One region of the Litorilituus sediminis genome, then DNA from elsewhere that is predicted to be linked to it. Evidence: riboswitches for the same ligand, from Rfam matches in the RefSeq annotation. Region 1 holds a riboswitch; the other holds the start of a gene.
The links. Region 1 has a riboswitch for lysine ahead of dapA (4-hydroxy-tetrahydrodipicolinate synthase). Riboswitches for the same ligand answer to the same signal wherever they lie in the genome.

Region 1 (15,422 bases):
ATTTTCTGCCAAGGTTTTAATAACTTGGTTTATTTCTTCATAGCTATAGTTAAACATTTTATGGAACTGCGCCATTTCTTCATCAGTAAAGACGCGGGTACCAATAAGGTTTGCTTCTAACTCATCAAACGGAATGAGACGGCGAATGTTTTTGTTTAACCAATCTCGATAAGGGTGACGCTCTTTTAAGTCATTATCTATATCGTTAGAGTTAAATAGCTTGCCGGTATAAGTGTCGATTGCCAGCATTTCGCCTGGGCCAACACGACCTTTTTCCACGACTTCATCTTCGCCGTAATCCCAAATACCGACCTCAGAGGCTAAGGTGATAAAGCCGTCACGGGTAATAACATAACGTGCCGGACGCAGGCCGTTTCTATCTAAGTTACAGGCTACGTGGCGACCATTGGTCATTACCACACCGGCTGGGCCATCCCACGGCTCCATGTGCATAGAGTTAAACTCGTAAAAGGCACGTAAATCATCATCCATTAGTGGGTTATTTTGCCAAGCAGGTGGCATTAATAAACGCATGGCGCGGTATAAATCCATGCCGCCAGCTAAAAATAGCTCTAACATATTATCTAATGAAGAGGAGTCTGAGCCAGTTTGACCAACAAAAGGAGCGGCATCTTGTAAATCGGGTAATAAAGGTGATTTAAAGCGATAGGTACGGGCACGACTCCACTGGCGGTTACCATTAATGGTATTGATTTCACCATTGTGCGCTAGATAGCGGAATGGTTGTGCCAAATGCCACTGTGGTGAAGTATTGGTTGAAAACCTTTGGTGGAATACACAAATAGCCGTTTGCATGCGAATATCAGCTAAATCTAGGTAAAAGTTTGGTAAGTCTACTGGCATCATTAGGCCTTTGTAGATGGTTACCAAGCAAGATAAACTCGCGACATAGAATTTTTCATCTGTAATGCGGTTTTCAGCGCGACGACGTGCCATATATAAGCGGCGCTCTAAATCACGATTACGCCAACCCGGAGGAGCATCAACGAATACTTGCTCTATTTTAGGTAAATTACCTAAGGCTATTTCACCTAACACTGAGGTGTCTACTGGCACTTCGCGCCAGCCAATTAATGTTAGGCTTTCGCTGGCTAATTCTTCTTCAAGTATTTTTTTTGATAAAGCAGCTTCAATGGGATCTGTATTTAAGAAAACCATGCCTACAGCGTATTTCTTACCTAGCTTCCAGCCGTTGTCTTCGGCAACTGCGCGGAAAAAGCTATCAGGCTTTTGCAGCAATAAACCGCAACCATCACCAGTTTTGCCATCTGCGGCAATACCACCACGGTGTTGCATGCGATCAAGCGCTGAAATAGCGGTTTTTACTAGCTTATGGCTGGTTTCTCCATGTTGATGGGCAATCAAACCAAAACCACAGTTGTCTTTTTGGACGCTATGATCATAAAGCTGCATTGTAATCTCCTCTCTAGGCTCACTTACCGTACAAAGTGAGTCGATGGATGCCGATATTAAACTGCATGAGGCATCGCTTTGTATTAATGGTGCTCCCCAATACACAGGCAAAGATGAGTAGGATAACTCGTAGCCTGAGAAGGGTGGTTTAACAAGGGGCTAGGTTGTGCTTATTATGTTGTTTTTAGCATTGCCTAACACTGTATTAGTTACCTTGCTCTTTCCTTATTGAAACTAGCTATTTAGTTCTAGTTTCTTATGCCATTTATAGCTACAGGACAGAGAAAGAAGAATAAAGGCTCGATAAAAGTGCATAATTAATCTTCTTTGCTATAAGTGGAAATTTCAACATTACCCAGTTATTAATAAAAGGTCAATTAAAATAGAGCTTTTGCTCGTAATTTATTTTCATGTTTTTTGGTGTCTTTATCAAAATAAAAAATATCCAACAGCTTTAATTGTATGATTTATAATGGTTATGATATTTTTTAGGAGTATTTGATGATAATAAAGTGAAAAGGTTTTGGAATTTTATTACATTTTGCTTGCTGATATAAATAAATGGAATATTCAATATTTATTCATTTTATGATGTGTGAGCAGTGATATTGTTTAACAGGTAAGATAAACAACAGTGTTGTTCTTATTAGGCCATGTTTATCTTTGCTTAATATTAGTAGAAGCCGATACTACTGGCAAAATTTAGGTATAAAAAAACCAACAGCAGATGCCGTTGGTTTTAGATAAATTTGTTTAAACGTTAAATCACTTAGATATTAGGGCTGATATCCGCCTGAAATGCCTTTAGTGGTGATGCTTACCGCATCATGTGCGTGCAGAGATTCTAAATGATTTATTCGTAGCCAGAAATCATCATATTGTTCATTTTGATTTAGGCAATGCTGAACCCGACGGGCAGCATCTTCACAAAACATTAAGTTCTGACCGTTTAAGCGTGCAAACTCCTGCTCATCTTCACGTTTAACAGCTGCTTGTACTGGGGTTTGTAATGCGTCTTCAAGTAAATTAACTAATTCTGTAATAGGAAACTCATTTAGGCTGTTGTTAAGCTTTACTTTTACTTCAGCAATTGAGCGTTGTGAATGTGGGGTTGCAACAATACCTTCACTGGTTCCTAGCCATTCATGGACATCATTTAAAGCAACTTGCTCACTGCCTGAAAACTTTTGCTGAAACGCTTGTTGGATCAATTGTCGTGATAGGGCAGCAGAACATGGACAAGTAGATGAATAGCGCACCTCAACACTAAGCTCAATAGTGAGCTTACCTTGATTTAATAAACCCGTTAGCTTAACTGGGTATGCTTTCCAACCTTCTTTACCACTTATAAGTGATTTACGTCTTAAGTGATACTCAAAGTTAAATTCCACTTTGGCTTGATCACTTAAATCATCATGGCTAGAAACAAAGCTATCAAGCACACTGACTAGCGTTTGATAGCTTAAGGTATTGCTGGTGGAAAGCTCATCTAGTATAAGATACAAGCGAGACATATGTATGCCTTTTGCTTGCGGGTCTTTTAGATTAACAAAGGCATCAATGTGAGTCGAAACCATACGATCATTTTCACCTTTTGACGCAAGCATAATTGGCATTTCAATTTTACTCATGCCGACCCAATCAAGTGCTCCCTCTGTTTGGGCTGTGGTATGGTTGGCAATATCTGGCATTGATGTCGGCATTACGACTCCGCTTTAAACTAAATAATATTAATATATTGCTGGTTGAGTCGCTTGAAATTGACTAAGAATCAGCAATACGTAAATCTAAGGGCGCATATTCTAGCCTATTTTTTGATGCGGATCATTATCGTTATAATTATTGTTGACGTATAACGATAGTAAAAACAATTTAACGGGTTAAAAACATCAGTACCCCTACAAAGCTTATGGGTTAAAGGCTATGAAGTTAACAAGTGATTTTATCTCTTAGCTGCATAATTAAATAAAGATAAACACGCCCGCTAAGATAAGTGTGCTTGTTGTTGTCAGTGATTTTATGTACAGTGTTTGCTTATTTCGTCGTTGTTAAGAGGTGATTATGACAGCACAAACTGTAGTTTTGCTTGATGTTGAATTATTGCAGGGATATCTAGATAGCTTAGGAAAAGCGACCGTTGAGAAAATGTTTGCGTTGTACTCACAACAAGTGGCGATTTATTTGGCGGATATTGAAAAAGCGCAATTAGCAGATAATGCAAAAGATTGGCAAGAGCACTGCCACAAAATGAAAGGTGCAGCAGCAAGTGTCGGTTTAGTCGAGCTTCATAAGCAGCTGGTTGTACTAGAAAAAATTACAGCTACGCAGCAGGAAAAAGCGCAATTGTTGCAGGATTTGCAAGCAGGTAATCAACAAGCTATGACAGCATTTAGCCAATGGTTAGCTGAGCAATCATAGCGAACTTGAATTAATTTAAGGTAGCTTGCGAGCTACCTTAATGGTTAGGTGGTTAGGTGTTAATCTAAGGTGCCAACAAAGCGGTAACCTTCACCATGAATGGTGTTAATTAGCTCTGGCGAGTTCTCAACAGATTCAAAGTGTTTACGCAGTCTTCTAATGGTTACGTCTACCGTTCTATCATTTGAGCGTAAATCTCTACCTGTCATTTCTTTAATTAACTCTTGGCGAGAAATAATTTTGCCGGCATTTTGAATCAGTAAATTTAATGCGCGGTATTCGCCGCGAGGAATGGCAATCACTTCACCTGTAGGACTGGTCATTTGACGCGAGTTACCATCGAGAGTCCACTGATTGAAAGTAATGATACTTTGTGGTGCTTCGGTTTTATTTTGACCAATGCGGCTTAAAATATTGCGCGCTCTAATGGTTAATTCACGCGGATTAAAAGGTTTAGTTAAGTAGTCATCTGCACCTATTTCTAAACCTAAGATCTTATCAATATCACTGTCTCTACCTGTTAGGAAGATTAAGCCTAAATCTTTGTTTTTTGTCAGCTCTCGAGCAAGTAAAAGACCATTCTTGCCGGGTAAATTGATATCCATAATGACCAGGTTGATGTTGTTTTTTTCAAGCTCACTTTCCATGGTGTCACCATCAGTCGCTTCAAAGACCTGATAGCCTTCAGCTTCAAATAGATTGCGTAAGTTAAAGCGTGTTACATCTTCATCTTCAACAACAAGAATTTGGTAAGTTTCCATTTTGACAGTTCACCTGGGTTAGTCTGGCTGTGCCAGTACTTATTAACATTTATTTAACTATGGTAGCTAAGTCATGTTAAAAAAACAATTAAGTCAGTAGATTAGTTATGGCTTTATTGATCTGAAACGAGCTCTACAGGGAAGGTAATATCAAACTTAACACCTTGTCCTAACTCACTGTCGACGCTGATATGACCATCAAGCGCTTGTGTTACTAGGTTATATACTAAGTGCATACCTAAGCCACTACCGCCTGAGCCACGCTTGGTTGTGGTAAAGGGCTCAAAAATTCTGCTTTTGATACCTTCATCTATACCTACACCGTTATCACTATAGTTTAAATGTAGCTGATCACTTAAGCTCATCACTTTAATATCAACAGCACCATTGTCTACACCTTCAAAGGCATGGTAAATAGAGTTGAGGATCAGGTTAATCAATATTTGGTTTATTGGTCCGGGTTTACTGGTAACCACTAAGTCACTAGGGCAGTCTAAGTGATAGGTGACATTGGCAGACTTTAACTTCGCTGCTAGGGTAAGTAAGATCTCTTCCATTAATTCGCGAACATTAAAGGTTCTAGTTTCTGCGCTGGATTGATCTACCGCTACTTTTTTAAAACTAGAAATGAGTTTGGCTGCTCTTTCTAGGTTACGAAAAATAATGGCAACGTTTTCTTCACCATCATTTAAGAACTTCTTCAATTGGCTAGATTTGAGTGTTTTACTTTCAAAGGCTGCTTTAATTTCATTGAGTTTATCAGAGAGCAAACTCGAGGCGGTAACACCTAAACCAATAGGAGTGTTTACTTCATGGGCAATGCCGGCAACCATATCACCAAGCGATGCCATCTTTTCAGTTTCAACCAATTGCCCCTGGAATTGGTGCAGCTTCTCGAGTGTTGACAGCAACTCCTGATTCGACTCTTTTAAAGCATCAGTTCGCGAGTTTACTTTTTCCTTCAGCTCATCGTTTTGTAGCAAGGCGTGCTGGTGTGCATCTTCGATTTTGTTAATGTGTTTTTGTGTTCTGCTCAGTAATATATTGATATTTTGAGCTAAGATATCAAATTCTTTATATATCTGATTATTAACACGAATATTGTAGTCTTTGCTTTGTGACACTTGCTGAATTGATTCAATTACTTCAACAACGGGTTCGTGCATTTTTCTATGCAGCCACATTGCCCATAACAAGGCAATAATTAACGCGGCGACAGTTAAAGAAATGGCTAAATAACTTAATCGGTTTACCAGTGATTTGCTGCTATTTAAGCTTGCTTGAATATATAGATAACCTAATAGCTTATCTTGACTGGTTATTTTTACCATCAATTCTAAGTAGGTTTCTTGGTAGCGAAATTGGCTTAGCTGGTCAATTTCATCGGTTTTATCTTTGATGGCCGGGAAATTATGATTCTTGTTGTAACTGGTGAAAAATTCAGCGCTGTTATCTTCGCTTATGCTGTATACATGCACACGATTAATCAGTGGCGTGATGATGAGACTTTTTAAATCTTCTTTGAGTTCGCTGTGGGTTTTATCATTGTTATCTTGTAAAAAAGGCGCACTTTGCTTAGCAAGGTAATTAGCCCAAGATAAGGTTTCTTGCTCAATAAATTTATTTTCATGCTGCTGACTTTTTTGAATTAAGACAATTGAGGTAATTAGTAGTGATAACACGACTAACCCAATAATTGAGTTAAGCAATAAACTGCGCAGAGATTTAATTTTGGCTAATTGTGGCATTATTTGCTTTGACCAAGGCAACATTGTGAGAAATAAGTCATACCTTGATGATTGTTGAAAAAGCTCAATAATTCAACCTTTATCTTTAGTTTATCGTTAAGATAAGTTGATTTTTTGAGATTGCTTTTCCGCTAATTTAATGCGCATTTATACAAGGCCAAGACATTTGTGAACACGTCACCAGCCTAGAAGTTAAACCCGTCTTAACACTTCACCTGATAAATGCTAAAGCCGTTTGCTTTAGCTTGAGTGCTTGTTTTGCCAATATGCTGCTCCATGATAGGTGGATATTGTAAAAAGCTATTAGCAACAATAGTGATATCGCTTGGTTTAGCCATATAATTTTTAATACCCGCTAAAAATTGTTCCGTTGCCTGATAATGGGTTTTCAAGCCTTGGTGAAATGGTGGGTTTGAAACTATATGTTGGTATTTTTCTGTTACATTGGACAGGCTATTGGATGCAAAGACATTTCCTGTAAGGTCGTTTAATTGCAGTGTTTTTTCTGCCGAAGTCAGCGCTAGTGCACTGACATCTAATAAGGATAACTTGGTATCAGTGAATTTTTTGCCGATAAAGCAACTGATAACCCCAGCACCACAACCAAAATCAAGCACTTTTCCGCACATATCTTCAGGTAAATTGTTAAGCAATAACTGAGTGCCAACATCCAGTTTTTGTTGACTAAATACTCCGGGCAAAGAGGCGATAGTAAGCTTTATATCATCTATTTCTAGCGGGTATTTTTTAAACCAATCATCTAAGTTAAATGGTTTTTCTAATGCTTCAGCTTGAGCAAAACCCGCAAAAAGCATGCAATGGCGTGCGGCATCGATTTTTTGGCCATTAGTTATAAAGTGTTGTGTCAGTTTTAGGGTCGATTGTATGCCGCCTTTTTTCTCGCCAACAAATAATATCCTTGTTTGTTCTGTGATATGTGGCGCTATCATTGCCAAGGTAAAAGCCAGCTCAGCTTTACTTTTAGGAAAAGCGATAATGACTAAATCATGTGTTATATCACTTTGATAAACCGCTGAAAATTGTGAGCTCACCTTGTTTTGCGGCTTACTTTGATGCTTATGCTGAATAGCTTGATAATCAATAAAGTTGCTATTAAAGCAACTGATATGGCTTTGGGGATTTAATTGCAGATAAGCATCAATAAAGCCATCTTCAGGCATATTGACAAAAAGCGGCTTTTGCCCTGCTAGCCATTGTGTATTTCGCATTAAAACTTGACTTGCATTACTCATGCTAGCTGAAAAATTAGCCATACCAAACCTAGAAATTCATTGAGGTAAACGCATTCGCGTTCATCATAAGATAGAAGAAAGCATTCTACCTGAAAGCGACTTTACTAAACAAGCCGCGTGAACTTTTAACGTAAATGACATTGAACTTGTATGCAAAAAGTGATTAAATAGCGCTCGTCCCTATTATTACTTATTTGTTGGTTAGCTAAGTTACTTAGTTAAATAACGAATAAGCTAAAAGGGGTCAGAAGAGGAGCGTTAACCAGGTAGTTATTGCTGTTTTCTCTAAGGAGAAAACACAGAGATCAAACTCTGTTAGTGATAATGAGGGGGATTAACGCCGAGGCAAAAGCAAGGTTTGATACTGTTTTTGTCGGTTGTTTATTCTTAAGTAAGTTAAGAATAGTGGGCTGAATCCCAACAATTGTCACCTATTGCCTGTTGAGGCATTTGAGTGGAGAGCTTCTGGCCTTTGCATTATCAGGCAGCCTTCGCTCTTCTGTGGCGATGTTGCTCTTCTTTGTAAACGCCTAGAACTCTCCGAACTAACGCAACTACAACTAGCCGTTGTGGTTTTATTTGAGTTCGAGAGTAATGAATCAAAATAATTCAATCTCTGCTCGTATTGTACGAGCAAATCAATGTGCTTTATGGACAGCATTAGTTACGCCCTTTAATCAAGACGGTGAAATTGACTATGCTAGCTTGAAAGCTATTGCTTCTGAACAAGCGCAAGCTGGCAATGGTATATTGTTATTAGGTAGCACAGGCGAAGGTTTGGCGCTTAATTATGATGAGCAGTTAGCCATTGTCAGTTTTGTCTGTCAATTAGGGCTAAACACACCCATCATGGTGGCTGTAGGTGGTTATAACTTAGCTGAACAAGTTCGCTGGATAGAACAGTGTAACGAGCTTACCATTGATGCCTATCTACTTGGCAGTCCGCTATATGCCAAGCCTGGCGCTTTAGGTCAGCAGCAGTGGTTTGAGCGCTTACTTGATACTGCCAACTTCCCATGTATGCTCTATAACGTACCTTCACGTAGTGGTGTCGATATTCCAATCAGCACTATCAAACAACTACAGCATCATGAAAATTGTTGGGCCATGAAAGAAGCCAGTGGTGATATCAATACCTTTTTGGCTTACCAGCAGCACTGTCCAGATATCGCATTGTTTAGCGGTGAAGATGCCATGATGCCTTATTTAGCGCCGGCTGGCGTTAAAGGGCTAGTTTCTGTTTGCGCTAATGCTTGGCCGCAAGCGACGAATCGCTATGTCGATATTTGTTTAAACCGTAAACCTGAACAGGTTTATCAGCTATTTCCTTTATGGAATAACGCGGTAGCGGCGCTTTTTTCTGTAGCAAATCCTATTCCTGTCAAAGTGCTTATGCACCAACAAGGCGTGATCAATAGCCCTGTTTTGCGCGCACCTTTGACGCACGAAGAGCTGACGGAGACAGCAGCCTTGCTTGACTTTGACAAGCAAATTAATCAATGGCTAGCAAGCGAGCAAACCAACAACCCTCATTTATCTGTGCCGACAACAGCAGGCTCAGAAGCTTTATTAAATTAAGAAATTGAATATTGGAGTATTTTATGAACTGGCAAGATGTATTAGCACAGTTAGAAGCAGGCACATTACGCGCGGCTAACCAAGATGAATCAGGCAATTGGCAAGCAAATGTTGCCGTAAAAGAAGGCATATTAGCGGCATTTAAAGCAGGTGAAAATGTCGCATTTTCTGAAAACTACCAAGGCTTTGTTGATAAAAACAACTTACCGGCAAGGCAGTTTACACCAAGCGATAATGTACGACTTGTTCCTGGTGGTTCTTCAGTAAGAGCTGGTGCTTACGTAGCACCTGGCGTCATTATTATGCCGCCTGCTTATATCAATGTTGGTGCCTATGTAGATAGCGGTACTATGGTTGATAGCCATGCTCTGATTGGCTCATGTGCGCAAGTGGGTAAGAATGTTCATGTGTCTGCTGCTGTGCAAATTGGTGGTGTGTTAGAGCCGGTAGGCGCTAGCCCAGTGATTATTGAAGATAATGCCTTTTTAAGTGCTGGTGTTGTCGTTGTTGAAGGTATTGTTGTTAAGAAAGGCGCCGTGTTAGCTCCGGGCGTATCGCTATCTAAATCTGTGCCTGTTTATGACTGTGTTAACCAGGAGATGCGCCCTAAAGGTGCTGAAATTCCTGAAAATGCCATTGTTGTTCCGGGCACACGACCAGTACAAGGTGACTGGGCTCAAGGCCAAGGTTTAAATATGGCTTGTGCTCTAATTGTTAAGTATCGCGATGAAAAAAGTGATGCCGCATTAGAGTTAGAATCAATTTTACGTTAGTTGACTAACGCTGATTCTTATTGGTTTGCACGATAGAAGAGGTTAACAATACCATGACAACAACTCCAGATTGGTTAGACAAGAGCATATTGCCATTATTGGCTGCGCATGACTCTCCAGAGCATGAGCAGGCTTATTTTGTGTATCAACTTGATGCATTAAAAGCGCACTTAGCCAAACTACAACAGCAAGATGTGGTGAAGTTATGGTTCGCTGTTAAAGCAAATCCGCTTTCAAAGATAATTCAAACCTTGGACAGTGAAGGCTTTGACTTTGATGTAGCAAGCTCGGGTGAATTGTCACAAGTATTGGCTCAAGGCGTGCCAGCTAATAGAGTATTAAATACTGGGCCGGCAAAATCTAAGGCCCAGTTAACTGACTTTGTTAACCAAGGTGTGCAAACTTTTGTTGTTGAAAGTTTAAACCAGCTCATTTGGTTACATGAAGTAGTGCAAGACTATAACCGTAGTCATAACACGGCTTTGCCAATTAAGGTCTTGCTTCGCGTGCAGCTTCAGTGGCAAGAAGGCGAGAAAAACCCGTTAGGCGGTAATAGTCTGACGCCATTTGGCTTGTCAGTTGAGCAGTGGCAAAGCGTGCAGGTTAAAGACTTCCCTGCGTTAGATATCTGTGGTTTACATATTTTTCAATGGGGCAATATGCTCAGTAATGAAAAAATGTTTTCACTGTGGTCGCAAATGGTACCGCCTTTAGTGGCTTTAGCGAATGACATAGGTATGTCACTAAAAGTTTTAGACCTAGGTGGTGGCTTAGGCATTGATTATTTAGGTGAAGGTAAAACGCTTTCATGGCAACAAATTGTCGATGATTTAGCCAAGATTAAATCAGAAGCTGGCGTGGAAGAGTTGTGGCTTGAGCTAGGGCGTTTTGCCGTGGCTGAATGTGGTTATTATGTTGTTCCTGTTGTTGATAGAAAAGTGAATTACCAGCAAGAGCAGCTGGTGTTAGCAGCAGGTATCAATCATTTATTACGCCCAGCAATAACTGATCAGCCATTCCCTGTGCAGTTGCTTCGACAATCCAGTGCTGAGCTTGAGCACTTTGATTTGCATGGCCCGCTTTGTACCAGTATGGATAAACTGGGTCACTTGGCATTGCCACAAGATGTTGTTGTTGGTGATCAATTAGTTTTTGGTTATTGCGGTGCTTATGGCTTTACAGAAAGTATGCCGTTTTTCTTATGTCATCAGTTAGCCGCTGAATATGTCATTGAAAATGAGCAGCTGTCCGTAGTGAGAGTCGCGCAATCGGCAACAAGCTATTTAGCTTAGTTATAACCCTGTAAGATGTAGTGGAAATTTACCATGAGTATTAATAATAATTTTACTAAAACTGTTATGTCAGTAGGTGAAATGGCCAGTGGCGCTAAGCTTACCGTACCTGTGTACTCCTTTAAAGCAGAGCAATCTGAGGGGCCGAGTGTCTATATTCAAGCAAATATGCATGGCGCTGAAGTACAAGGCAATGCGGTAATATTTCAATTACTGGAGCTACTTAAACGCTGTGATATTAACAGCAATATAACCTTAGTGCCTTATGCCAATCCCGTTGCTTGTAATCATAAAAATGGTGAGTACACCTTAGGCCGATTTGACCCAATTACAGGGGTGAATTGGAATAGAATGTACCATTTTGATCAAGGGGTTATTGAGCCTTTTGCGCAAGAAAATATTGATGAAAGTGACGAGGCTATTGAAGCTAAATTCAAACAGCTTATGCTGGATGAGATTGAGCAAAAGTTAGATCACAATATTTACGGTCTAACCACGGGGCAACGTATTGCTTATCAGTTGCAACGTTTAGCCCATCAAGCGGATCTGGTGCTAGATTTACACACGGGGCCAATATCGAGTAAGCATTTATACTGCCCTGAATATGCACAAGCAAGCGCTAGTTATTTTGATATTCCTCATACGATTTTAATACCGAATATTTTTGACGGCGCTATGGATGAAGCAACATTTTGTCCTTGGTGGCAGTTGCAGCAAGCTTATCAAAACTTAGGTCGTCCTTTTACTATGGGGCAGGGCTTATTTAATAAAGAGAGCTTTACCGTCGAATTAGGCTCACAAGAGCAAATTGATTTAGATGTAGCTCACCAAGATGCCTTAGGTATCTTAAGTTATTTGAAATATAAGGGCGTGGTAGCAGATACTGAGTTTACACCGCAACAAATGACTCGCTATGCTTGCTATTTAAAAGACTATAAGGCGTTATACTCGCCAATGGGGGGCATGATTGATTTTCTCGCACCTTTTGGTGAGCCATTAACTGCTGGTCAGCCATTAGCGCGGATTTTACGTATGGATAATTATGGTGATGGCGACCCTTTACATTACATATCACTAGATGATGATGTTATCCCTATTTTGCATTTTGCTTCAGCAAGCGTAAATCAAGGGACGGAATTATATAAAGTGTTTACCAATTACTTTAAGCTGTAATGACACTTGTATGTTAAAGCAATAAAAGCACGCGATTAGCGTAATGCCAGTCAGTTAAGCTGATTGGCATTTTTTGTATTCCTTGGATACCTTTGGGGTTTTGCCTTAACCCACCTTGGGTATTGCCTCTCTTCACGCCGCTCTGGTAATTTAAAATAAGTCATTTGTGTCAGTAAAGCTTCATAGTGTTTGGGAATATTGCCAGGGCTAGACAGAGGCAATGTGGCAAAGAACTGAGTAATTGCCATTGAGCAACTCGTGAAGCTAAGCTGATTAGGCCAAGTGCTATTAAGCTTTCTTGCTGCCGCTGTCATCCCTTGCCTTATCAAGTTGTAGCACAGAAGGAGTCCCCATAACTCCTGTTCAATCATATCTGGTCGCTTGCTTCTTAAAGTATAAGCGCTGTTAAGTAGCGATTGTTTCATCTCTCGATAGCCTAATTCTATTTCCCAGCGATACCGGTATAACTCAACCATTTCTTCGCTTGGAAAGCGTATTGGGTCGACCATTGAGGTCAGAATACGGTACTCTTTACCTTTAATTTTTTTACTCACTAATCTGGCTTCAATATGTTCTGGTAGGTCATTAAATTTTTTACGAGCTTGAGGCGTTGTTGTTAACCGAATACGTTTATCATTCTTGCCCAAACTCTGGATGACATCGTAATTTAAGTCTTTACGAGCTGGTATCATCCAGTGTCTTTGTTCTCCTGCTTGATGCCATCGATTGAGCAAACCAAGCGAGTAATAGCCTTTATCGAAGATAGTTAATGTATTATCTGGTGTCGTTTCTATTAGCCCTTCTGCTAATTTCATTTCATTAGTTCGGTAACCTGAAAATACGCTGTTGATTAGCTGGTGGCTCGTAATTTCCATGTGACAAACCATACGGATTTGAGGATAAATATTTTCTCTATGCTGGTTACTTTGCGTTTCAAATACTTTGTGGTTTTCAGCAGTATCGGCGACTCGCCATACGACACCATCAACGGCTAGCAGGTTCAAGCCCGCCCATGTTTCAAACTGGTTCGATTCATAACCATGCTGTGCCATCACTTTAAACACTTCTTTAACGGCATCTGCGCCTAACCTTTGTCTTGCTTGAACCAGTGCGCTTGGTGCCACTAATGGCTTTTTATCAGGCAACATGATATCCATCTGAGTGGCTATATCCCAAACCGACTTCTGACGATATAGTGCCATACCGATAATTGACCAAAGCACGGTTTCAAGTGGTAGGCGCCTTTTTCTAATTGTGGCGACGCCAGCTTGTTTAAAGCCTTGTTTAATCAACTCAGGGGAGAGCAACTCTGCGTATTTCTCAAAGGTGTGGAAGGTATTACAAGAACTAAAGGCTGTAGCAAGTTCACTTTCAAAGCGCATAAAAAAATCCGATAAACTTTATTTATCGGATTCTTACATATTGTAGGGATCGTTCAATTGATCCCCAAACTTTTTTGCCTTAACTGATCGGCATTACGCGATTAGCGTGCTTTTGTTTAGGTCGCTAACGTTTTTAGATTTTTAGACCAAACTCAATGGCTGCACCATAGGTGTCTTTTTCGCCGATAAAGCCAGCGATATCCACAGAAAACACATCCCAAGGTGAAACGCCAATACCGGCGGTAATAATGTTGGCATCAACATCATTTAAATCAGCGCGATAACCTAATCTAAGTTGAAAGTCTTCTCCTGCGCGAAACTCTGCGCCAACACTGGCATACTTTGATGCGGCTAAGCTGGCAAAGTGTTCCCTATCGGTTAGGTCGATTTCCGTAGCCACTGTTAGCCAGTCAACTTGATAACTAAAGCCTAAGGTTGAGCTGGTTTCTAATGAAAAAGTCAGATTATTTTCTTGGTGTACTACTTGTTGCGACATAATATTATTGGTCACGATGGCGCCATGCCATTGACGTTCATCACCCCAACTAATATAGAGACCAAGATCAAAATTAGTAACTGATTTTTTAGTTAAGTTTTCTTCATTGTCTAAATCAAATTCATCTTCATCAAACTCACTGATATTCACTCTGTTATAGAATAAGTCGATGCGCTGGTATTTTACTTTCATGCCTGCGTTGACATCATAGTGCTTGTTGCTTGCAACTGAGCCGCCAGTCATGATGCCTGCCTCAACAATGGAGTAGCCAATACCTCGTGCTGAAGATTTCACATCATTGAGATCTAAGTAGCCTTTGTTGATAGCTTCACGTAACAAAATTTCATCGGTTTCAACATAATCAACCGCACCGCCAACGCGACCATATTGGTTGGTGAATAAACCAAAGCTTAGATATTTATTTGGAATAATCACTTGAAAGTTAATGCCATTTTGCGTGTTAACTACCTTTTGGTCTATGGCGGTTAAATCAGTCACAATTTTATCTACTTGCTGATTTAAATCATCGCTGTGATGAGCAAAGTCATCCAAACTTATTGCTTGGTCGATATTTAGACTGTTGATGTCATCAGCAAGTTGCTGCAAATTCATGGCAATATTTTCACTGTTATCAATAACCTCATATTTATCAGAACCCATAATGCCTAAGTTAAGTGAAAAGAAGGCATCGTCATCACGATCGAACTTAGGTAAAAGTGCCGGATTACTTAAAGATGAGGTGAAATCTTGAGTGATATTAGTAAAGCCTTGACCTGCACGTTTAGCGCTAAAGCTTTCAGCAAAACACGATTTGTTGATAAAAAAGGTAAAAATTATTGCATTTACTGCTAATAATTTTGCCAGCTTGAGCTTATTAGTATTAGTTATCATAGCTGATCCTAGTAAAGTCCATGAGTAAATTAGGGTATGATTTTATTGATAATTTAAGGCTATCAACAGTTATAAGCTTAGCGCTAATTGTGGTTTTATGCGAAGACTAGCTTAGAAAACTTAAGCATATAAAGACTATTGAATACGCTAAGGTGGTGTTATATTATCACACCCGTTATGATGACTATCAGCCTAAGAGAGAGTAAGGGTTTTAAAATCATTA
Region 2 (15,422 bases), 1.2 Mb from region 1:
GGAAAAAAAGCAACGTTGTGATGGTTATCAGCGTAACCTGTATACTTATCAGCGTTCAGGTCGCATTTATACCATGACAGCCGAAGGTGAAAGACAGTATATAAGCGATGAAGAACGCGCGAGCAAAATAAAAGAATTATCTAAGCAGCTTAAAAAACAGTGTAAGTAATAATAGTGTGCATTGGTTAAGTTAGCACCTCAATGTTAACTTAACCTGTTACTTGTTTTAGGTGTGCTCTTGTCGTTTATTTAGACTAAACCTTAATGCGATTAATAATAAAAGAAGTAAAATAAAGCCACTGCTACTTGCTTTAGTTTTATAATTACTAGTATCACTATGACGGCTTGGATCATAAGGGTAGTAGTCACCATTGTCGCCTATGCCATCTCCATCTGTGTCCACACTTTCTAGCGGGTTATTTGGAAAAGCATCGCTATTATCGCCAACACCATCGTTGTCGCTATCTTTAGTTTCTAGTGGATCATGTGGAAAAGCATCACTATTATTACCAACACCGTCATTGTCACTATCTTTTGTTTCTAGTGGATCATGTGGAAAAGCATCACTATTATCACCTACGCCATCGTTATCACTATCTTTAGTTTCTAACGGGTCAAAAGGGAAGGCATCGCTATTATCACCAACACCATCATTGTCGCTATCTTTAGTTTCAAATGGGTCAAGCGGGAAGGCATCGCTATTATCACCAACACCATCATTGTCGCTATCTTTAGTTTCAAATGGATCAAAAGGGAAGGCATCACTGTTGTCACCTACGCCATCGTTATCACTATCTTTAGTTTCTAACGGGTCAAAAGGGAAGGCATCACTGTTGTCACCTACGCCATCGTTGTCGCTATCGGCTGTTTCTGTAGGATCTAGTGGAAATACATCGTCTAAATCGTTAACACCATCACCATCAGAGTCAAAGCTGGTAGGCTCGATAATAAACTCATTAGTGACATTTTGCTGTGATAGTATCGCTACACCAAGACATTGTTGATTTTCATCGGTTAAAGCTATTCTACGTTTACCATACCAAAAATCTGCTTGATAGCTGTCACCTTTGGCTAAACTGGCGTATAAGTTGTTTGTTAGTATTTCGCCGGTATTATTGTCAATTCTATACACATTGATAACGGTATCTGAATTATTGGTAACTGATAAACGGTAACTTTCATTCGCTATTAAGTGTTTTTGTACAAGCTCGCAGCTACCAATTTCATTATCATCAGGTAACTCCTCAGCAGCTGCGGCATGGGCAATGGTATTTTCATCAATAGTAAAATTTGAAAGCGCTTGCTCGGTAACTCCAACGGCTAAACAATTAAGCCTAGCATCAGCCACCATTACTCGGCGGTTACCATACCAAAAATCTGCACTATAGCTTTCGCCATATGCTAGCGTGGCATATTTATTGGAGTAAATTGGCAATCCTGTTTTATCGTCAACTCTAAAGATAAGCACAGGATAGTTTGTTGTGTTTGTAATCGAAAACTCGTGAGCAAAATCTAGTGGGATATGGCTTTGCATTAAGTCGCATTGACCTAGTTCATTGGCTTCTGGTAGCTCTTCTACATGAATATCTTTTACATCTTCTGCGTCAATAGTAAATTCATTGCTGCTATGCGTTAGTACTGCAACAGCAACACAGTTTCGGTTTTGGTCTGTTAGCATCATTCGATCAGATTGCAGCCAAGCATTGGAACTAAAAGTATCTCCTTTTAAAAGCGTTTGATAATTTTTGCTTTGATGGGTTTTTCCTTTGGTACTGTCTATCCAAAATAATGAAATAGGTGTCTCTGTATTATTAGTGATGGTAAATGTTTCTGCATAAGGAGCATCATATTTTCTTGCATACTGTTGCTCTAGCTCACAAGTGCCTAAGGTGTTTTGTGGAGGTATTTGTGCAGATACAGCTGGTAAGGCTTGTGAGTTTGCTAAAACGAAAGCTTCAAAACCTGCTTCGGCCATATCACTAATTTGACGTAATTCACTAAGATAAAACGCTTTATCGCCTGACTGAAGTGCTAGAGTTAGATTTTGGATTGCACTTGGATAGTTTTCGAGTAAAAAACGGATCGCAAAATAGCTCCATTGGTATAAAAAGTCATATTCATATGACATGAATAAAACATTATATAATGGTGGCACATGTTGATCTTTTATTGCATTGAGCGTTCTTGGGTGCTGGTCACCAAAGGCTAAATATTCCGCTAAACCTTCAGCCCAGGCTACATTGTAATTATAAAAGCCAAAACCGTTAGATTTTATATAGCGTCCATCTAAGTAATGAAAATATTCATGTGTTAAATTATAAATATCATTTTCGGCTTCACAGGAAACGCCAACCCAAGCTTTAGGGCATTGCATTGCAATAAATCGAGCCTGATTGTTATTATCAGCAGGGTTTCCTTCTAAGTAGATGCCACCATTATTTGTATCAATATTAAAAAACTCACCCGCGTATTGTTCGTAGTCACTGGGGCTTGCAAAAACGACAACTTCAAGATGCTCATTAAAATCGCCAGAAAGTGGCCCGGTGATTATAGGGAACACTTGATGAAAGCGCGCTTTTGCTTGTTCAAGTGTTTGGCATGATTTTGTTAATGTTTCTGTTGTAATAGAGGATTGTGCTCTAATGGTGATATTGGCATTACATTGGTGACTAACTGTTAAAATATCTTCTTCTTTAGGTGGTTGCCAGCAATAGCCAGTTAACGGATCGTTTTCATCACAAACGCGATTAGCTCTTTCGATAAAGTGTTTAGTGATCATTCGCTCAAGGTAATCAATCGATACCTCGGGTGGGATTGCGCCATGAATTTCTTTAAAAATCCCATCTATTCTCGCTTTAGCGTCATCATTAGCTAAAGTATGTACTAGCCCTAAGGCATAGTAACTGTAATAAGTGAACCATGTTAAGTCATACTCAGTGCTCCAGCGTCTATCAAGTGAGGTTTCTCCAAGTAAAGTGAATGATCTCAGAACCGATAAAACTGATAGCATTTGCTCATTGATTGCATTGTTAACACCGGAAGAACCTAATGTAATGGCATAATGTAAATCGACAAAAACTGCCATGAGCGTATCGGTAGCACCTGGTAAAGCGTAAGGGCTTTGTTGTAATGAAAAATATTGAATTATGGCTAACAGATGCGGTAGGTGTTGTTTAAAGTAGTTTGTATGGTTGCCGTATTGAAAAACAAACAGGTTGCTAGAGTATAAGTCATGTATGATACTTGCTTCAGCACTTGCGCTGATAAAATCATTCATATCTGCTACTGCAAGTAAAGCATGGTTAACATCAAGTGCTTCTTCATCAGATATACTTTCGCCGTAGCGAGCATAATTTTCAATGTAAGGTATTAGTGCTGCAAGGCTTGGATGCGTTATATCATCTTGATTTGCTAGAAAGTGAATTGCAGCCGCCACATCGGCTATTGAACCTGGATTTTGCTGGGCTATATTGGCATATTCACTGGTGCTTGCAGCGATTATCGTTTGAACAATAGCTGAAAATTCATTTTCATTACTAAGTATTGGCTCAGGTATATCTACGGTAATGTCAGTATCAAATACTACAAAGTCGCCTAAAGGTGGTGGGATATCCCCCCCTGCAACAGAAACATGTAATGTCATTTCACTGACATCACCACCTAGATGAAAGTATCTTGTGCCTGCTGGAGAAATAAAACTAAGGCTTTCATTATTACTATCAGGTGTATTTACACTGCTTTCAACTTCATCCAAGTTCCATGATTGCCCAGAATATAACGTTATGGAAGCATCAAGGAAAGGGGTATAGTTGCCACCACTGGTAGTTATAGTGACTTGGCTATTATTGTATGGAATGTTTATCCAAAGGTAATGACCATAATCTGTTAAACAATAGCTTGTATTTGCTTCGACTAGTGTTTGTCTATCGAGCGTTTTTTCGCCACAAAGATCAGCAGCGTGGGCTGTTGGTAGTAGATATTGTGCGACGATAGTAATTAGGCTAAGTAGTGTTAATACCCGTCTATTCATAAGTGAAACCTCCAAATACTGAGCTCCATCTCATGAAATTCATTTATAACCTTGCAATATATTTTATATCATAAGTGTTTTAAAAGTTACATCAGATAACGATTGAGTAACAAATTAACAGATTAACTAATTGCTAAGTTCAATAGTAGACAATGAAACAGATAATGGCGGAGATTTAAGAAAAAAGTTATATTTTTAGCTAAATTAGTCACAATTTTTCTGGCGTTAACTTAACTAATTGATAGCTAATAGTACAAATTAATTGGTTACTAGAAGCTGGTTTTGTTTAATTTATTTTTTCCCAAATTCCTGATTTAAGAATTATGTTGTCCTTATTGTAAACTTTTATTTTTTGGACGTCTAAAAGGCTATTGCTATTTTGATGGATATAAGGTTAAATAGACGCGCTTTTGATAGATACTTCGAATATTTATCGATTGGCACCAGAAGAGGTGCGGTAGCTAGGTAGATAACGTTATACCCAGAGTATACGGAACCACATTCCATAAACGTTATTGAGGGAGACTATCGCCGAGGATGTTGCATGTGTGGCGTGCAATATTCGGTCACTAAGGTTGAATCCTTAGGGCTGTCACCTGTAGTAATTGTTATTTACAACAAAAGGTGGAGAGCTTCTGGCTGAAAAAGTTAACTTTCTAATTATGTCATTGAATTGGTATAAATAACTGCTCAGTCATGCTCTTCCAATATTTAGGTAAATCCTAGGTATATGTTAATTGGGAGAAATTTCTTTTGAATTCAAATCAATCTTCATCGTTTTCATTAACGGTAGCCAAGTTTGGCGGAACCAGTGTTGCTGATTTTGACGCCATGCTGCGATGTGCAAATATCATTAAAAGTAGTACAAGTAATCGTGTTGTCGTTGTTTCGGCCAGTGCTGGTGTAACAAACTATTTAGTTCGTCTTAGTCAGGAAAATGTTGCTCTCGCTGAGCAAGAAGAAATTATTGCTAACATAGGCGCCATTCAATTTAATATTACCCAACATCTTGAAGCGACAGTTGAAGAGCAACTTAATAGTGAAATAAATCAGTTGTTGGATGAGTTGTCGCAACAAGCGTTAAATCAATCACAGCAATTCAGCGCTAAAACTGCTGATGCCATTTTATCTTTTGGTGAGCAGTTTAGTTCGCGTATTTTTGCGCAAGTACTACGCTCAATAGATGTTGCTGGTGAATACTTTAACGTTCAACAGGTAATGAAAACCAATAGCTTATACGGTAAAGCCGTTGTTGATGAGCAACAATTAAAGTCAGCTTGTCAGCAACTTTTAGCACCAAAGTTAGTAGACAGTGTCATTGTAACTCAAGGCTTTATTGGTCAAGATGGTCTTGGCAACCCAACAACCTTAGGTCGTGGTGGCTCTGATTATAGTGCTGCGTTATTAGCTGAAGCGTTAGACAGTGATGATTTAGCGATTTGGACAGACGTTACTGGTATTTTTACCACAGATCCTCGCATTACTTCGCAGGCGAAAGCAATTAAAGAAATTAGCTTTGGTGAAGCGGCGGAAATGGCAACATTTGGCGCTAAAATTCTCCATCCTGCAACCTTAATACCTGCTATGCGTCACAATATTCCTGTCTTTGTTGGTTCCAGTAAAGAGCCTGAAAAGGGCGGTACCCGTATTAAACAACAAGTTGAATCATCACCGACATTTCGTTCAATCGCACTGCGACGAGAGCAAACCTTAGTGACAGTGAAAAGCCCGGCAATGTTACATGCTAGTGGTTTCCTGGCTCAGGTATTTGCTATTTTAGCGAAACATGAATTAAGTGTTGATTTGATCACCACCAGTGAGATCAGTGTTGCATTAACTTTTGATAACCCAAGTGGTACAACGCAAGCGCTGTTAACTTCAACGGTTGTTGAAGAGTTAGAGCAGCTTTGTGAAGTTTCTGTTGAACATGGCTTATCATTGGTTGCTGTTATTGGTAATGGTTTAGATAGTGCAAGAGGCATAGGGCAGAGTATTTTTGAAAAAATCAATGACACGAATATTCGCCTAATTTGTCATGGTGCGAGTGCCAATAATTTATGCTTTTTGGTGCAAGAGCAAGAAGCCAATCATGTTGTTGAAACTTTGCATGACACATTATTTGCTTAGTTTGATAATAACTTATGAGCAGCTAAAACGTTAGTTGCTCATAAGTATTTTTTATACTTTTACGGCTTGCTGGCGGTAAAAAATCTAGCTAATTTTTCTGCTATTTTTGCTGTAAGTTAGAGTATTGCTTTTATATCTGCTTCAAGTGCTTCTGGCTTGGTTAGAGGCGCATAGCGTTGAATCACTTGACCTTGTTTGTTCACTAGAAACTTAGTGAAATTCCATTTGATAGATTTTGTCCCTAATAAGCCTGGTGCTTGTTCTTTTAAATAAGTATAAAGTGCAGCTTCGTTTTCACCATTGACATCAATCTTAGCAAATAGCGGGAAACTGATGTTAAAGTGCAAGTCACAAAAGGCTTTGATTTCATCATTGCTGCCGCTTTCTTGTTGTTTGAACTGATTGCATGGAAAGGCTAAAACGTCAAATCCTTGGTTATGAAATTTTTGTTGAAGCTTTTCTAGTCCTTCATATTGAGGGGTAAAGCCGCACTTGCTCGCAGTATTGACAATAAGCAAGGTTTTACCTTGGTATTGAGATAGCGGTTGTTCTACACCTTTATAATCATTAACACTAAATTGGTAAATTGATGTCATTATCTTTTCGTTATAGTTAAGTTAATTTTGTTCACTTTAAATTGTGCCCAGTAAAATTGCAAAGTGTTAAGACAAGCACAGTAAAGTTAAGTACACTATTTTAATTTAGTTAAGTTTTATTTAGTTCTTTATTTAGTTAAGTTTGGAAAATCATATGAAGTTAGCATTTATCGGTTTAGGTGTTATGGGATACCCGATGGCAGGTCACTTACAAAAAGCAGGTCATCAAGTTTGTGTTTACAATAGAAATCAAGAAAAAGCTAAGGCGTGGCAAGCGCAATATCAGGGGAAAATGGCTGCAACACCTGCATTAGCGGCACAGGGCTGCGATATAGTTTTTTGCTGTGTAGGCAACGATGATGATGTTAGGCAGGTAGTTTTAGGTGAGCAAGGTATCTTAGCTGGCCTACCTAAAGGAAGTGTCTTAGTTGATCATACGACAGCGTCAGCAGATTTAGCGATTGAGTTAGAGGCGCTTTGCCATGAAAATGGTCAAGCATTTTTAGATGCTCCGGTATCGGGTGGTCAAGCGGGCGCTGAAAACGGTGCTTTAACTGTGATGGTTGGTGGTGATAGTGCAGTTTTTGCTAAGGTAGAGCCAGTAATGGCAGCTTATGCAAAATTTAGCCAGCTAATGGGTAAAGCCGGAAGCGGGCAGTTGGCGAAAATGGTTAATCAAATATGTATCGCTGGCGTAGTTCAGGGACTTGCTGAAGGATTTAGTTTAGCGAAACAGGTTGGTTTAGATGCCGATGCTTTAGTTGCAACTATATCAAAAGGTGCGGCAGGCTCATGGCAAATGGAAAATCGCTATAAAACTATGTTTGCGGGAGAATTTGATTTTGGCTTTGCAGTTGATTGGATGCGCAAAGATTTAGCCATAGCCTTTGCAGAAGCGGATAAAAGAGGGGTCGAGCTACCAATGACTAAAATGGTTGATGGTTTTTATCAAGAAGTTCAAGCGCAAGGGGGCAACCGCTGGGACACATCAAGTTTGATTGCTCGCTTTAAAAAATAGTAGTTAACTGTACACGAGTTATTCTTGAGAGAACTTTTGTAGCTGTCTATTAATTGCGTTGACTGCTTTATTAATTTCCTCTGCTGTCGCTAATAGCTGCTTGCTACTACTGCTTGCCGTGGAGGAAACATCCTTGATCGTCGCAATACTTTGATTAATATCGTTGCTAACTGCGGCCTGTTGTTCGGCGGCAGTCGCTAGTTGTATATTTTGTGCTTGAATATTATTGATAAGGTTACTCATTTCGGAAATAGCTTCATTGGTTTCCAGCGCTTTTTGGTTACTTTGTTTTATGCTTTCATTACCTTGGTTAATTGAATTAACTGCCGACTTTGCACCACTTTGTAGTTGTGTGATCATGGCATCAATTTCTTCGGTAGATTGTTGAGTTCTACTGGCCAATGTTCTTACTTCATCAGCAACAACGGCAAAGCCTCGACCTTGCTCTCCGGCTCGCGCTGCTTCAATTGCTGCATTAAGTGCGAGTAAGTTGGTTTGCTCTGCGATACCTCGAATAACCTCCAAAACACTACCGATATTTTGGCTATCTGCTTCAAGTTGATTTACGACATTTGAAGCGTCATTCATCATGCTAGTTAGCTCATTGACAGAATTGATACTTTGTTCAATGACTTTTTGACTTTGTTGGGATTCTTGCTGAGCGGTTTGTGAGTTTTCCGAAGTACTAGCAGCTATTTCTGCCATTTCTTGTGTCGATGCTTTCATATCTGTCATAGCATTAGCGACTTGGTCAGCTAAGTCTTGCTGATTTAGTGCACCGGACTGGGTGTCATGTGAGATTGACTCCATGGTTTGCGTTGTTTGTTGGAGTTGTACAACTTGTTTGTTAATTCCCGTTAAGGTTTTACTTAATTGATTGATAAAACGATTAAAGGCAATAGCAATATTGCCTATTTCGTCTTTTGGACTCTCGTCAAGGCGCTTGCTTAAATCGCCCTCACCATCGGCTATGACTTCTAGTGCGGTACTCACTGTTCTTAAACGATTTGAAATCAACTTTCGAAACATGAAAAACAGTAAACCAATCGTCGCTAGCAATGCTAATATCATTAACATGGCGATAGATATATTAAGTGTTCTTGCGTCAGCAAGTTGCTCTTCGATTGGGACTTGAACTTCTAAAACACCTCGCACATCGTTTAGCTGCCAGTTATTTTTAGGGGTATCAGGATGGGAGTTATGACAATTAACACACCCTTGCTGACTCATGGTATCAGCAACAGCCACCCTGACAATTTGTTTGCCATCAATTGTTTGTGTTACAGCAAAAGTGTCATTCGGGGTTAGTTTTAGTGCTTGCCATGCTTGTTGAGCAAAGTCATCAAGTTGTCTGTTTGTTCTATTTGGAAAAGGAAAGGGACTATAGAGCTTTAAGTTGATGATGCCTTTCTTATTAAATTCTTCGCTAAGTTCGTGAATAAAGGTCGCTGGCAGTGGTATTTTATCTTGTTGACCTTTGTGTTGATAGTCAGGGCTAAGACCGCTTATAGGAATGACCTTTTTTATAATGTTTTGCGTGTAGTATCCTCTAATTGTTTTATATTGTTTTACTGTTAATTCGGCAGAACGTATTGCCGATTCAATGGCATTATTTTTGGTAAGATTAGGCACATAATAGCTTAGTACAATGAAGATCAAGACAAAGATAATGATCAAGGGAGTAAATAATCGGGTACTGAGTTTATCTTGAAAGGCAATGGCCATAAATCACCTACCAACCTTAAAGGAGAAAAGTTTTAGGGGCTATGTTTAATTATTGTAGTTCAGCATTAATGGATGTGCTTATGAGCAACATGAATTGCCTTGGTTAAAGAGTATCGAGCGCTAATATGAATAGAGTATCAGCTTTTATTTTCTTACAGCGATAGTCATACTCAGTGCTTGTTCAAGCTAGTCTAAAGAAGCAACAACAACTAGCGCAGATACTATAAAAAGATAGATAAATATAAGAAAAATACCGACCCAAATGCTGGTAAAAGATATGCCTTAAGCATAGATAATGGCTATGCTTAGGGCATTAGTCTGAAGTGATTTACTACGTAGGCTACAGTTACAGGTTAAAAACCATAGGCACAGTTGTTAACATCAATAAAGCAATAATGGCAATTGCGGCGATGTTAAGCCATAAGCCAGCCCTAGCCATATCTTTGATCCGTAATTCTCCAGAGCTAAATACGATGGCATTAGGTGGTGTGGCAACTGGCATCATAAAGGCGCAACTTGCTGCTAATGCGGCGGGAATGACTAGCATCATAGGACCGTCGGTTAAAGTTACTGCGATTGGGCCAAGTAAAGGTAAAAAGCTGGCAGCGGTTGCGGTATTGCTGGTGACTTCTGTTAAGAATAATATTGTTATGGTAACTACCAGTATTGCAGCAATTACCGGGAAGGTTGACGTTGCTTCTAGTTGTGTAGCGATATAAGCGGCAAGGCCTGATTTTTTAATTAAGCTTGCTAAGGCTAAACCACCACCAAATAAGAGTAACACTCCCCAAGGTAATCTTTTGGTATCGTCCCAGGCTAAAATACGAATATCTTTTTTACTATCAACTGGCACAACAAATAATAATAGCGCCACTAGCATAGCAATGCCGGTATCAGAAATCGCTAGCCCAGTTGCTTTGGCAATCAGGGGTCTAAATATCCAACCAAGTGCGGCAAAGGCAAAGAAAAATAACACTAATTTTTCCCCTTTACTCATTTGTCCTAACTCTTGCAATTTATTGTTGAACATAGTGTGGGTGTCGACCTGTTCACCTGTATTCACTTGATAGCAGACCTTAGTTAAGATAAACCAGCAAAGTATTAATAATACTGTGGTTAATGGCACGCCGACAATCATCCATTGGGCAAAGCCAATTTCAATATCATAACTGTCTGCTAAGTAAGCCGCCATCAGGGCGTTAGGTGGTGTACCTATCAAGGTTGCTAAGCCACCTATGCTGGCAGAAAATGCAATGGCAAGTAGCATAGCTTTTGAAAAGCTTTCGTGATTATCGCCATGTTGCTTTTGTTTGACCATTTCAATAATGGATAAGGCAATGGGTAGCATCATCACGGCTGTTGCCGTATTAGACATCCACATAGATAAAAATGCCGTGACTAACATCAGGCCACCAATTTGATGGCTTGGCTTGGTGCTCACTAATGACATGGCTTTTAAAGCTATACGTTTATGCAGATTCCATCTTTCCATGGCAATCGAGATAAAGAAACCGCCTAGAAATAGGAATATTAGCGGGTGTGCATAAGATGAGGTTGTCACCTTGATGGGGGCAATACCGACAATTGGCGCAACAATTAATGGTAAAAAGGCTGTCACAGATACCGGGGTGGCTTCAGAGATCCACCAAGTAGCCATCCATAGTGCTAAACCTAAAGTATGCCATGCTGTTACAGACATACCTTCAAAAAAAGGTGGCGTTAATAAGGTCATAAGCATTAAGGCTGGACCGAGTATTAACATAGGCAACGGGGTTGCTTTCTCTTGGGTGTTATTCATAACTTTCCTCTCATATTATTTTTTATAATCGTTTTAAGGTCTCAATAGCAAAGTCATTGCCATGTTTTTATCTTATTGTTTTGTAGGGTAATTATTGTTTTGTTGTGTATTGTTTTGCCTGTTTTAGTATTGGAAACCACCCATAAAAAAAATCAGATGTGTGGGAAACCACCTGTAATAGCATTTGTATTAATTGTTATGACCAAGTGTTTTGAACGCATCTGAGTAATGTCGCTTTGGCTTAGTTTATATCGCTATAACCTTAGGAAATTTACACAGAGTGAGGCAGGGCGCTGTTGCTTGGTATTGTTCATTATGGGGGGATTTCTATACACAACTTATGCGCTTTCGGGTGAAATTTCCCCCGAATGGTAATTTTAGTAGTGAGGTGGTTTTTATTTAACCTTATGTTTGTAAAGCATTTATTGTGTTTTATTTCTGTTTGGGGAAATTGGCCTAAACATTGCGATAACAGAGATAAAGCTAAGCATTAGCGTGCTGTGGCTTACATAAAAAATATAAAAACTTCTTAATATAAAGGGGAAAACGATGAAGCATGTTCACACTGTCCAAACAAGTAAAACACTATTGTTAACGACACTCATACTAGCGAGTGCTAGTGCCAAGGCAACACAGGCGGAAAGTTCCTTCTATGGCTCATTACGTTTAGGGGCTGACTACGTTGATAGCGGCACAGCAGATGATGCGGTTAACGGGCGAGACTACTTAAGCCGTGTCGGCGTAAAAGCAAGTATTCAACTTGCTGAGAATATTACTGGTATAGGTAAAGTGGAATACGGCTTACGTGGTGATGATGGGGTAAATTTTAATCAAAATCAAAAGGCCGGTATGCGCCAGATATATGTTGGTTTAAAAGGTGATTTTGGTACAGTGACTTACGGCTCGCAAACCATTATATGGCATCAATATGTGCGAAGTGCCTATTTTTCTGATGCCTTAGATTCATTGCGCCAAGGGGCAATTCGTGATGATGATATGCTGCAATGGCAAAAAACTTACCATAATTGGAAGTTTGGCGCTGCTATTCAAACTGAGCAGCAAGATGGTGACTCGATTGATCAATACCAGTTAGCAGCACAATACCAAGCTCATGGTTTAAAACTTCAAGCAGCATTAGCAGCAGATCAGCAAGGAGAGAATACAGGTAATTTATATGGTGTAAGAGCTTGGTACGATATTTCAGACTCATTGACTGTGTCTGCTTTTTATCATTTAGCGGAGGACGATTTTGATATTTATAAAGGCAATTCATCTGGCAATGTCCGCTTAGTATCAGCCAAAGAGTCAGGGAAAGTGGGTGGTGTTACCTCATGTACCGATGAAGAACGCTCAACAGCAGGGCTATATGGTAAGTGGCGCCAGGGAGATAACCAGGTACATGCACGTTATGCCGTGAATGCTTGTGAAGTAAAAGGGGATGTCAGCTCAATCAAAGTGGAGTATATCCGCTACTTTTCAAAGAAATTCCGACTTTGGGCATCCTTTGAACAGCTAGATAATGATACGACACGTTTACCTTCAACGGGGGAAAATATGTCAGAGCTGCAATTAGGGGCAAGGTTTGATTTTTAAATTGATGCTAAGACTTGCTAATCTGCAATAAAAACAGCTGACAAAGAGCAACACTCGGTGTGAATTAGTCTAGTATTTGATATGAAACAAAGTATTAGCACAATGTTTAAGTCAGTAATGTTTTATAGTGAATAATATAAAATAATTATCGTTGAATAAGCAAATAGTGAATTCAATTGGTATCACAGCTTAACCCTGCTATTGCAGGGTTTGTTTTATCAGGATTAGGTAAATTTTTTTGGCTTTTAACAGTAAATCGACGAATAAAAATTACATTTTATCCACTTTGGTGGTGATTGGCTTATTGCTAGCCATTGAACTCACTCAGGTGATTGGTTTACGTCATGCGTATCAGCAAATGCACCAGCAATCAAGCCAACAGCTTGCCAGTTTAGTTAGCTATATAGAGAATATACTGGGTCGCTTTGAAAAAATTCCTGAGGTGTTATCGAAACACCCGTTATTAGCGCAAGTGCTAACTTCACCTGATGATCAAAGTAATGTTATCAGGTTAAATCAGCTCTTAGCTGAAATTCGCACTATGACACAAGCATCTGATATTTACCTTATTAATAGCGCGGGCATTACGGTTTCAGCGAGTAATTATCAACTGGATACCTCGTTTATTGGTATGGACTTTACCTTTAGACCTTACTTTCAGCAGGCAATGCAAGGAGGGTTATCTCGCTATTATGCGGTGGGTTTAAGTAGCGCCAAGCGAGGGTTTTATTATGCTTACCCAGTTATTGCACAAGGTGACATTGTTGGCGTGATAGCGTTAAAAATTAGTATTGCGCAAATTGAACAGCAGTATAAAAAAACACTATTAACCGATAGTTTTAATTTCTTAATTGTTGCCCCCGATGATGTGGTTTTTATTTCAGATAGAGAGGAGTGGCGCTTAAAAACGATTGGTGAGTTATCAGCGAGTAAACGGGCAAAAATCATTGCCGCTAAGCGATACACAGACAAGAGTATCACAGCCCTTAATGTCTCCGATATCTCTAACCACTATTTGCCTAAAGGGCTGGACAGTAAATTATTGCAAATATCGTCAAAACATAAGCAAGAGCAGGTTTTTGCTATGCAAACATTGATGAAAGCCGCGAATTGGCAAGTGCATTTGTGGAGCTCTTTAGCCCCGATTAAAAAGCAACGAGCCTTGCTGATTATATTGAGTGCTTGCGGTTATTTATTGGTGGTGTTTTTACTGTTATTTGCCAACGAAAGGCTAAAGAATGCAAGAAGGTTGAAGCAATCTCAACAGCTGCTCGAGCAAAAAGTAAAAGAGCGTACCGCGGACTTAAGTGCAAGTAATGTTAAGTTGCTTGAAGAAATAGCCCAGCGTAAGCAAGCGCAAACGCAAGTTGAAAAAATGCAAGAAGAGTTAATTCAGTCTGAAAAACTGGCTGTGATTGGTAGTATGTCTGCTGGTATTAACCATGAAATTAATCAGCCGTTAACGGCGCTACGTAGCTATTCTGAAAATGCTCTTGCTTATCAAGAGCGCAATATGACAGATAAAGTAAAGAAGAACTTAACCCTTATTGTTGGCTTAGTTGATCGCTTAAGTGATATTGTCAGTCAATTTAACAGTTTTTCTAAAAAAAGTACCGGGGTTGCTAGTTTAGTGAATGTGCACGCTAGCATTATGGCTGCACTAAGTATTGTTAAGCATCAAGCAAAAACTGCTTCGGTAAAGCTTACCCTAGCGCCTTGCTCAGAAGAGTTGCATATATTTGGTGATGCCGTGCGTTTTGAGCAAGTGTTGGTTAACCTATTAAGTAATGCCATTCAAGCACTTAGTGAGCAAGAAGACAAGCAAGTAACCATTTCCACCTATGAGAATAACGCATTAGTTTTTATTGAAATTAGAGATAATGGTCCTGGCATTTTAGCTGATAATATCGATCGAATCTTTGAAGCATTTTTTACCACCAAAGAGAACTTTGGTTTAGGGCTTGGTTTATCAATATCACACCGTATTATTGAGTCAATGCAAGGGCAGCTCAAAGTGAGTAATCATCAAGAAGGTGGTGCAGTGTTTACCATTAGCCTACCAATTAAGCAGGTTTTGTAAGGAAGTATTATGGATACAGTTAGTTTAGGCCATGTTTTTGTCATTGATGATGAAGAACATATTCGCAGCGCAATTGAGCAGGTCTTTGAGTTACAGGGCTTTTCAATACAGAGCTTTTCAGACGGCACTGAGCTATTGAGTCAGCTTAGTAATACTTGGCCTGGCGTTATTATTAGCGATATTAATATGCCTAAAAAAGATGGTCATCAATTAATGGAGGAAATCAAAGCCATTGATGCTGACATACCAACCATTTTATTAACTGGCTTTGGCGATATATCTATGGCGGTAAAGGCAATGCGTAATGGCGCATATGACTTTATTGAAAAGCCTTTTAATAATGAGCACTTAGTCGATACGGTAAAAAGAGCACTCGATAAACGTACTTTAGTGCTTGAAAACCGTCAGCTGAAAAAAGAGGTAGAGACTCATTGCTTACCTGGCCCTAGAATTTT

Region 2: another riboswitch for lysine. It lies ahead of lysC (lysine-sensitive aspartokinase 3); the one in region 1 lies ahead of dapA (4-hydroxy-tetrahydrodipicolinate synthase).

The regions. Positions count from the first base shown of each region.
Region 1 is NZ_CP034759.1:3,417,548-3,432,969, forward strand. Features, by position in the region: gene gltB (glutamate synthase large subunit) at 1-1,434, opposite strand, end outside; gene folE2 (GTP cyclohydrolase FolE2) at 2,211-3,137, opposite strand; gene EMK97_RS15190 (Hpt domain-containing protein) at 3,496-3,852, shown strand; gene arcA (two-component system response regulator ArcA) at 3,912-4,613, opposite strand; gene EMK97_RS15200 (ATP-binding protein) at 4,727-6,361, opposite strand; gene EMK97_RS15205 (methyltransferase) at 6,565-7,635, opposite strand; lysine riboswitch at 7,855-8,087, shown strand; partial or broken gene dapA (4-hydroxy-tetrahydrodipicolinate synthase) at 8,209-9,117, shown strand; gene EMK97_RS15215 (2,3,4,5-tetrahydropyridine-2,6-dicarboxylate N-succinyltransferase) at 9,216-9,965, shown strand; gene EMK97_RS15220 (PLP-dependent decarboxylase) at 10,019-11,257, shown strand; gene EMK97_RS15225 (succinylglutamate desuccinylase/aspartoacylase family protein) at 11,291-12,430, shown strand; gene EMK97_RS15230 (IS4 family transposase) at 12,481-13,812, opposite strand; gene traF (conjugal transfer protein TraF) at 13,946-15,199, opposite strand.
Region 2 is NZ_CP034759.1:301,454-316,875, forward strand. Features, by position in the region: gene EMK97_RS01380 (DUF4124 domain-containing protein) at 1-169, shown strand, start outside; gene EMK97_RS01385 (collagenase) at 227-4,030, opposite strand; lysine riboswitch at 4,470-4,673, shown strand; gene lysC (lysine-sensitive aspartokinase 3) at 4,784-6,157, shown strand; gene EMK97_RS01395 (glutathione peroxidase) at 6,274-6,753, opposite strand; gene EMK97_RS01400 (NAD(P)-dependent oxidoreductase) at 6,908-7,771, shown strand; gene EMK97_RS01405 (methyl-accepting chemotaxis protein) at 7,790-9,496, opposite strand; gene EMK97_RS01410 (SLC13 family permease) at 9,843-11,294, opposite strand; gene EMK97_RS01415 (porin) at 11,844-12,887, shown strand; gene EMK97_RS01420 (sensor histidine kinase) at 13,126-14,967, shown strand; gene EMK97_RS01425 (sigma-54-dependent transcriptional regulator) at 14,977-15,422, shown strand, end outside.